DNA from 3 places in the Mesorhizobium sp. NZP2234 genome. Region 3 is predicted to be linked to each of the others. Evidence: predicted binding sites of a transcription regulator. Region 3 holds the regulator's gene; each other region holds the start of a gene.
What was found. The regulator LexA, encoded in region 3, represses DNA repair genes until DNA is damaged. The targets are predictions, from matches to a motif close to TGTTCNNNNTGTGTTCNG.
Positions count from the first base shown of each region.

Region 1: the regulator LexA is predicted to act here: its motif matches at 774-791, upstream of EB230_RS07220 (helicase-related protein).
Region 2: the regulator LexA is predicted to act here: its motif matches at 1,234-1,251, upstream of EB230_RS16625 (UvrD-helicase domain-containing protein).

Region 1 is NZ_CP033364.1:1,484,973-1,487,241, reverse strand. It holds gene phbB (acetoacetyl-CoA reductase) at 1-251, shown strand, start outside; gene EB230_RS07220 (helicase-related protein) at 961-2,269, shown strand, end outside.
Region 2 is NZ_CP033364.1:3,391,486-3,393,754, reverse strand. It holds gene EB230_RS16630 (glucose/quinate/shikimate family membrane-bound PQQ-dependent dehydrogenase) at 1-1,031, opposite strand, end outside; gene EB230_RS16625 (UvrD-helicase domain-containing protein) at 1,292-2,269, shown strand, end outside.
Region 3 is NZ_CP033364.1:4,085,299-4,087,567, reverse strand. It holds gene EB230_RS20135 (GntR family transcriptional regulator) at 1-171, shown strand, start outside; gene lexA (transcriptional repressor LexA) at 524-1,261, shown strand; gene EB230_RS20125 (ComEC/Rec2 family competence protein) at 1,255-2,269, opposite strand, start outside.

The sequences.
Region 1 (2,269 bases), 2.6 Mb from region 3:
AGGCCCTCGCCCAGGAGGGCGCCCGCGCCGGCATCACCGTCAACGTCATCTGCCCCGGCTACATCGCCACGGAGATGGTCAAGGCAATCGATGAGAAGGTGCTCAACGAGCGCATCCTGCCGCAGATCCCGGTCGGCCGCCTCGGCGAGCCGGAAGAGATCGCGCGCTGCGTCGTCTTCCTCGCTTCCGAGGATGCCGGCTTCATTACCGGCTCGACCCTCACCGCCAATGGCGGCCAATACTTCGCCTGAGACGTCCGACGGCTTCATACCGTAGCGAACGGACCGGGAAACCGGTCCGTTTCCTTTGATGCCTTGGAAGCGAAAAAGCCCCGCCGCAGCGCAATGCCTGAATCCCGCACGCAGGGGCTAATGCGGCAGCGCCGCCTGTGCGGAACCCTGTGGCCAAGCCTGTGGATTGTCGGTGGAAAAGCTGTTCACAACACAAGTTATTGGAGAACAAAAAGGGAAAACGCCGCCGGCGCTGATTTGTAGCCGATTCGTTCCGGCTTTGAGCGCAAGTTAACGTTAACTGGCCGGAATCGCCCACAGTTCCTTAACACCAAATTCAGAAAGATTAACAATTTCATAATCTTGAGTGATGGATATCGTGCCGCCGCCGTCGTTTCTCGGCAAAGCTTAATAGCTGAGGTCGCTTAGCATAAAACGGGCCAGTTCAGGGATTCAGCATGTGGTGAGAGTCACGCTCACGAAATCCACATATAGCCGTGAACAAAAGCTGAATCTGGTCGAGTCACTGATTCGTCGCCGATTCGTTCCAGACTCGTTCCATCAGTTAAGCGATAGCCAATTTAGCGCTGTGCAAAGAGGCCTTCGAGCCGCCCACGGAACATTCCGCTTTCGCTTCGCGCACGAAATCCCTATGTGTCGCCTGTCATACGCGCCAGTTTGAAGGCACGCTCCCGACAATGAGAGGCCAGAAAGCCTTATTTCCGAGCCGATGAACATCCAGCCGAAACATACCGAGCCGCTGATCCTGTCGGGCCGCGACGTGACCGCCGTGCTTGGGCCGACCAACACCGGCAAGACCCACCTCGCCATCGAGCGCATGGTGGCGCATGAAACCGGTGTCATCGGGCTGCCGCTCAGATTGCTGGCGCGGGAAGTCTACACGCGCGTCTGCGAAAAGGTCGGCGCCCATAAAGTCGCTCTGATCACTGGCGAGGAGAAGATCCAGCCGCCAGGCGCCAGATATTCGGTCTGCACGGTCGAGGCCATGCCGCGCGAGACCGACGCCGCCTTCGTCGCCATCGACGAGGTGCAGCTCGCCGGCGACCTCGAGCGCGGCCACATCTTCACCGACCGCATCCTGCATCTTCGCGGCCGCCAGGAAACGCTCCTGCTCGGTGCCGCCACCATGCACGGCATCCTGCAGCGCCTGTTGAAGGGCGTCTCCGTGGTGACGCGGCCAAGGCTTTCGCATCTCGCCTATGCGGGCTCGAAGAAGCTGACGCGCCTGCCGCGCCGCACCGCGATCGTCGCCTTCTCCGCCGACGAGGTCTATGCCATCGCCGAGCTGATCCGACGCCAGCAAGGTGGCGCCGCCGTCGTGCTCGGCGCGCTCTCGCCGCGCACCCGCAACGCCCAGGTGGCATTGTTCCAATCGGGCGATGTCGACTATCTCGTCGCCACCGATGCCATCGGCATGGGCCTCAACCTCGATCTTGACCATGTCGCCTTCGCCCAGAACCGCAAGTTCGACGGCTACCAGTACCGCAACCTGACGGCGGCCGAGCTCGGCCAGATCGCCGGCCGCGCCGGACGCCATCTGCGCGACGGCACTTTCGGCGTCACCGGCCAGGTCGATCCGCTCGACGAGGAACTGGTCAAGAAGATCGAAAGCCATGACTTCGATCCGGTGAAGGTGCTGCAGTGGCGCACCGCGCATTTCGACTTCGCCAGCCTGGACGCGCTGAAGCGCTCGATCGAGACCAACGCTCCGGTGGAGGGTCTGACGCGCGCTCTGCCGGCGGTCGACGCGCAGGCGCTCGAATATCTTTCCCGCGACGAGGATATCCGCGCGCTGGCGACCGACGCCAAACGCGTGGCGCTCCTGTGGGAAGCCTGCGCGCTGCCCGACTACCGCAAGATCGCCCCGGCGCAGCATGCCGACCTCATCGCGTCGATCTATATGGACCTCGCCAAGCGAGGCCATGTCGACGAGAATTACATGGCCGAGCAAGTGCGCCGCGCCGACACCACCGAGGGCGACATCGACACGCTGTCGCACCGGATTGCCCAGATCCGCA
Region 2 (2,269 bases), 690 kb from region 3:
GTCGAATAATTGTCGTTGACCGCGCCGCCGACGATGATCTTGCCGCCCGCGATCAGCGGCGCCGAGGTCGAATAGTAATAGCCTGATTTGGGGTATGGCATGTTGGTCAAGAGATTGAGTGTGCCGGCCTCGGCGAAGGCGGGACAGACCTGCCCGTTGGCGGCGTCGAGCGCGATCAGCCGGGCATCCGAGGTCGGCAGGTAGACGCGGGTCGCGCAAGGCTGGCCGGCGGCGCCGGCGGCATCGGCATAATAGGACACGCCGCGGCAGGTCTGGTGCTGGCGGTCCTTGTCGAGCTTGATCTTGGGGTCGTAGCGCCATTTTTCCTTGCCGGTCGCGGCGTCGACCGCGATGGCGAAATTGTGCGGCGTGCATATATAGAGCGTGTCGCCGATCTTGAGCGGTGTCACCTGGTATGTGGTCTCGCCGACATCGTCCGGCCCCTTCACGTCGCCGGTGCGATAGGTCCAGGCCGGCTGCAGATTGGCGACATTGTCCGGCGTGATCTGGTCGAGCGGCGAATAGCGCTGGCCGAATTGCGTGCGGCCATAGAAGTGCCACTCGCCGGCCGGCACGTCGCCGCCGAGATTGGCGTTGGGGGTCACCTTGTCGGTGTCAAGCGCGCCGGCGATGTCCTTCGGGTCCGTGGTCATCGAATAGCCGGCCACCGCCAGTGAGGCCAGCACGGCCAGGATCAGCGGCGCGCGCCCGTCAGGACCGGCAAGGCCCCGCCGCGCCCACGGCGTCAGCAGCCATAGCGCCACCAGCACGATGATGCCGCCGCGCGGGCCGAGTTCCCACCAGTCGAAGCCGGTTTCCCACACCGCCCAGGCCAGCGTGCCGAGCACGATCGCCGCGTAGAGCCACAGCGCGGTGGAGCGGCGCCGGTAGAACAGCCATGCGGTGATCAGGAACGCGAGGCCCGATATGATGTAGTACCAGCTGCCGCCCAGCGAGGCCAGCCAGATGCCGCCAGCGCCAATTGTCAGACCGAGGAGAAAGAGAACAAGGGAGGTGATGGTTACAGCCAAGATGATACTCCTTCGACTGTTGCGCGCTTCTCGCGGCCATGGGCAACCCGGCATTGCGTTCCTGCCCGGCACACAACTTTCTCCCGCCCGCCTCGCCTGTCAAGCTTGTGCCACGGGCCCAGGGGCAGTGCTCGGTCTAGCTGCAAATGCGCGGCGGGTTGAGCGTCATGCGTGCCAAGGTGGCCGGATAAGCGGCTTTACCGGGAACAAAACGTAGACAGTTCTGGTCTTTCCCAACCGAATCACTACATTCGGGGACGATGTCCGGCTTTTCCGAAGACATGCCCTTTTTCGACGAACCCAATGCGCGGCCCACGGCCCCGTCGGGCATTGCCGCGCGCGCCATGGCTGCCCGCGGCGGCCACAACAATGCGCCGGACTATCTCCGGGGGCTGAATCCGGAACAAAGGCTGGCGGTGGAGACCACCGAGGGTCCTGTTCTGGTGCTGGCCGGCGCCGGCACCGGCAAGACGCGCGTGCTCACCACCCGCATCGCCCATATTCTCGCCACGGGGAAAGCCTTCCCCTCGCAGATTCTGGCCGTGACCTTCACCAACAAGGCCGCGCGCGAGATGAAACAGCGCATCGGCATTCTGATCGGCGAAGGCAATGTCGAGGGCATGCCGTGGCTGGGCACCTTCCACTCGATCGGCGTGAAGCTGCTGCGCCGCCATGCCGAGCTCGCGGGTCTGCGTTCCGACTTCACCATCCTCGACACCGACGATGTCGTGCGGCTGATCAAGCAGCTGATCCAGGCCGAGGGCCTCGACGACAAGCGCTGGCCGGCCAAACAGTTCGCGCAGATGATCGACGGCTGGAAGAACAAGGGCCTCGGCCCCGCCGAAATCCCCGAGGGCGACGCACGCAGCTTCGCCAACGGCAAGGGCCGCGAGCTCTACAAGGCCTATCAGGAGCGGCTGCAGACGCTGAACGCCTGCGACTTCGGCGACCTGCTCTGTCACCCGATCCGCATCTTCCGGGCCAATCCGGATGTGCTGAAGGACTATCACCGGCGCTTCAAATACATCCTCGTCGACGAATACCAGGACACCAACACCGCCCAGTACATGTGGCTGCGCCTGCTGGCACAGCGGTCGGACAGCGGGCGTGGGTCAACGTCGACGGATCTGCGATCGGCCGAAGGCCGCAAGCCCGACCAGGCGTCGGCCGGCCAAGCCGCCCCCGCGGAGGCCCGCGAGCGAAGCTCGCGTGCGGCCGTGAGCGAAAACAAAGTCAAC
Region 3 (2,269 bases):
GAGCATCACACCGCGATCATGGAAGCGGCCCTCGATCGCGATGTCGAGCGGGCGAAAGCGCTGATGACGGCGCATATCGGCTACACGCTGCATGTCTACGTTCACAGCGAGGACAGCGGCGCGAACAATTATACCGCACGCGCCGGCAGCCTGAAGGCAATTTCGGGATGACTTCAGCGTTCTTGCTCTTGAGGCATGATCGTTGGCGTTTTGATTTCGTTTCGTTCCGCCAGGAATGGATCGACCAGCGACGCAAATCCAGCCTCTGGACGCCGTTGAGAAACCGATGCCAAGGTCCATCAAGAGGTAGGCCACAGGCGATTAACCAAAATGATTTCAATGCCCGCGTTGGCGGCGAAGGCGGTCGATCGCTGCGCACTGCCGGCGGCGGATAATTTCAGATGTCTTAACAAGTTCACTAAACTTTAAACAGTTGCGGAACACAACTGGAACAGATAGTGTTTGTTCTGGGTTTGTTTTTCGATTCCGATTCACACCCTTCGTTCAATGCCTGGGGGGCGCCATGCTGACGCGCAAGCAACATGAACTTCTGATGTTCATTCATGAACGGCTGAAGGAAAGCGGTATCCCACCCTCCTTTGACGAGATGAAGGAAGCGCTCGATCTCGCCTCCAAGTCAGGGATCCATCGCCTGATCACGGCGCTCGAGGAACGCGGCTTCATCCGCCGGCTGCCCAACCGGGCGCGGGCATTGGAAGTGCTGCGGCTGCCGGATTCGATCGCGCCAGGCCTCAACGCGGCAAAGAAATTCTCGCCTAGCGTCATTCAAGGCAGTCTTGGTCAGGGCGGCGTTGGCCGCCAGATCAAGCCGGCGCCGTCACGCTTGCCCTTTGCCGGGAATGACGACGACGCGGTCGCCGCCGTGTCGATCCCGGTGATGGGCCGTATCGCCGCCGGTGTGCCGATCGATGCCATCCAGCATCAGACGCATTCGATCTCGGTGCCGCCGGACATGATCATGGGTGGCGAACACTATGCGCTGGAGGTCAAGGGCGATTCGATGATCGAGGCCGGCATCTTCGATGGCGACACGGTCATTATCCGCAACGCCGATACGGCGAGCCCGGGCGAGATCGTCGTGGCGCTGGTAGACGAGGAGGAAGCGACCTTGAAGCGATTCCGCCGCAAGGGCGCTTCGATTGCCCTTGAAGCCGCCAACCCGGCCTACGAGACGCGAATTTTCGGGCCGGACAGGGTCAAGGTGCAAGGCAAGCTGGTCGGGCTGATCAGGCGCTACTGAGCAGGAGCGGCCGGCGTTTCGGGTTTTTGATAGGGCGGCAGTCCCCTCGCCTCGCGCGAAAACTTTCGTTGCGCGTGCCAGGGTCGATACGGTCCGTCCACGGCGAAGCTGATGATTGGCGGACTGGTCGCCGATTGGCGGTCGAAGAAGACGGCGGCACTGCCCTTGCGTGCAAGTTGCCGTTTGGTGACGACGAGAACCAGCGGGTTGTGGCAGGCATCGTAGCCCGTCGCGTCATTGACAACGATCAGGTCGGCGAAGCCGCAGGCCTTCCAGGTAGCCTTGCGGTCTTCGACATGCGCGATGATCGCGCCAGACGGATGCCGGGCGAGACAGATGCCCTCCGTGCAATAAAACGGCGCCCCTGGCGGCAGATTGACGGCATCGGCAATATCGAATTGTCCCTCTGCCTTGTTGAACATCTCCGGTGCGACAATTGTTTCGGAGACCAGCGCGCGTTTCCAATTGTCGACGGTGAATTCGTTCGGGCGAGCCCGGCTGACCGCGAGTTCGCCACCGCCGATCGGCACCGCGACCAGGCGCGCGTCTTCCGAGATCAGCACATCCGGCGTGCGCGTATCCGACACCGTCAACAGGCCGGCGAGCGCGAATGGCACTGCCGCGAGCCGCAGCCATGTCGTCGCCATCGTTGCGATGACCAGTGCGATCGTCACCAGCAGCACCGAGTGCTGTGAAATCAGCCCGATCGCATCGACGGGGGAGCGTTCCGATATCCACGCCGATATGGCGATCATGGCCGTCAGCCCCTTGCCCATCACGTAGAGAAAGGGACCATCGGCACCAAAGGGCATCGCAAGAGAACTGAGAACAGCGAAAGGCATGACAATCAGAGAAACGATCGGCATGACGGCGAGATTGGCGAACAGGCTGAGCGGTGACACACGCTGGAAATGCCAGATGGCAAACAGCGCCGTGGCGCAGCCGGCAGTGATGGAGGTCATCGCCAACCCGCCCGTCGCCAGCAGGAATTTTCGCGTGAGAAAGCCC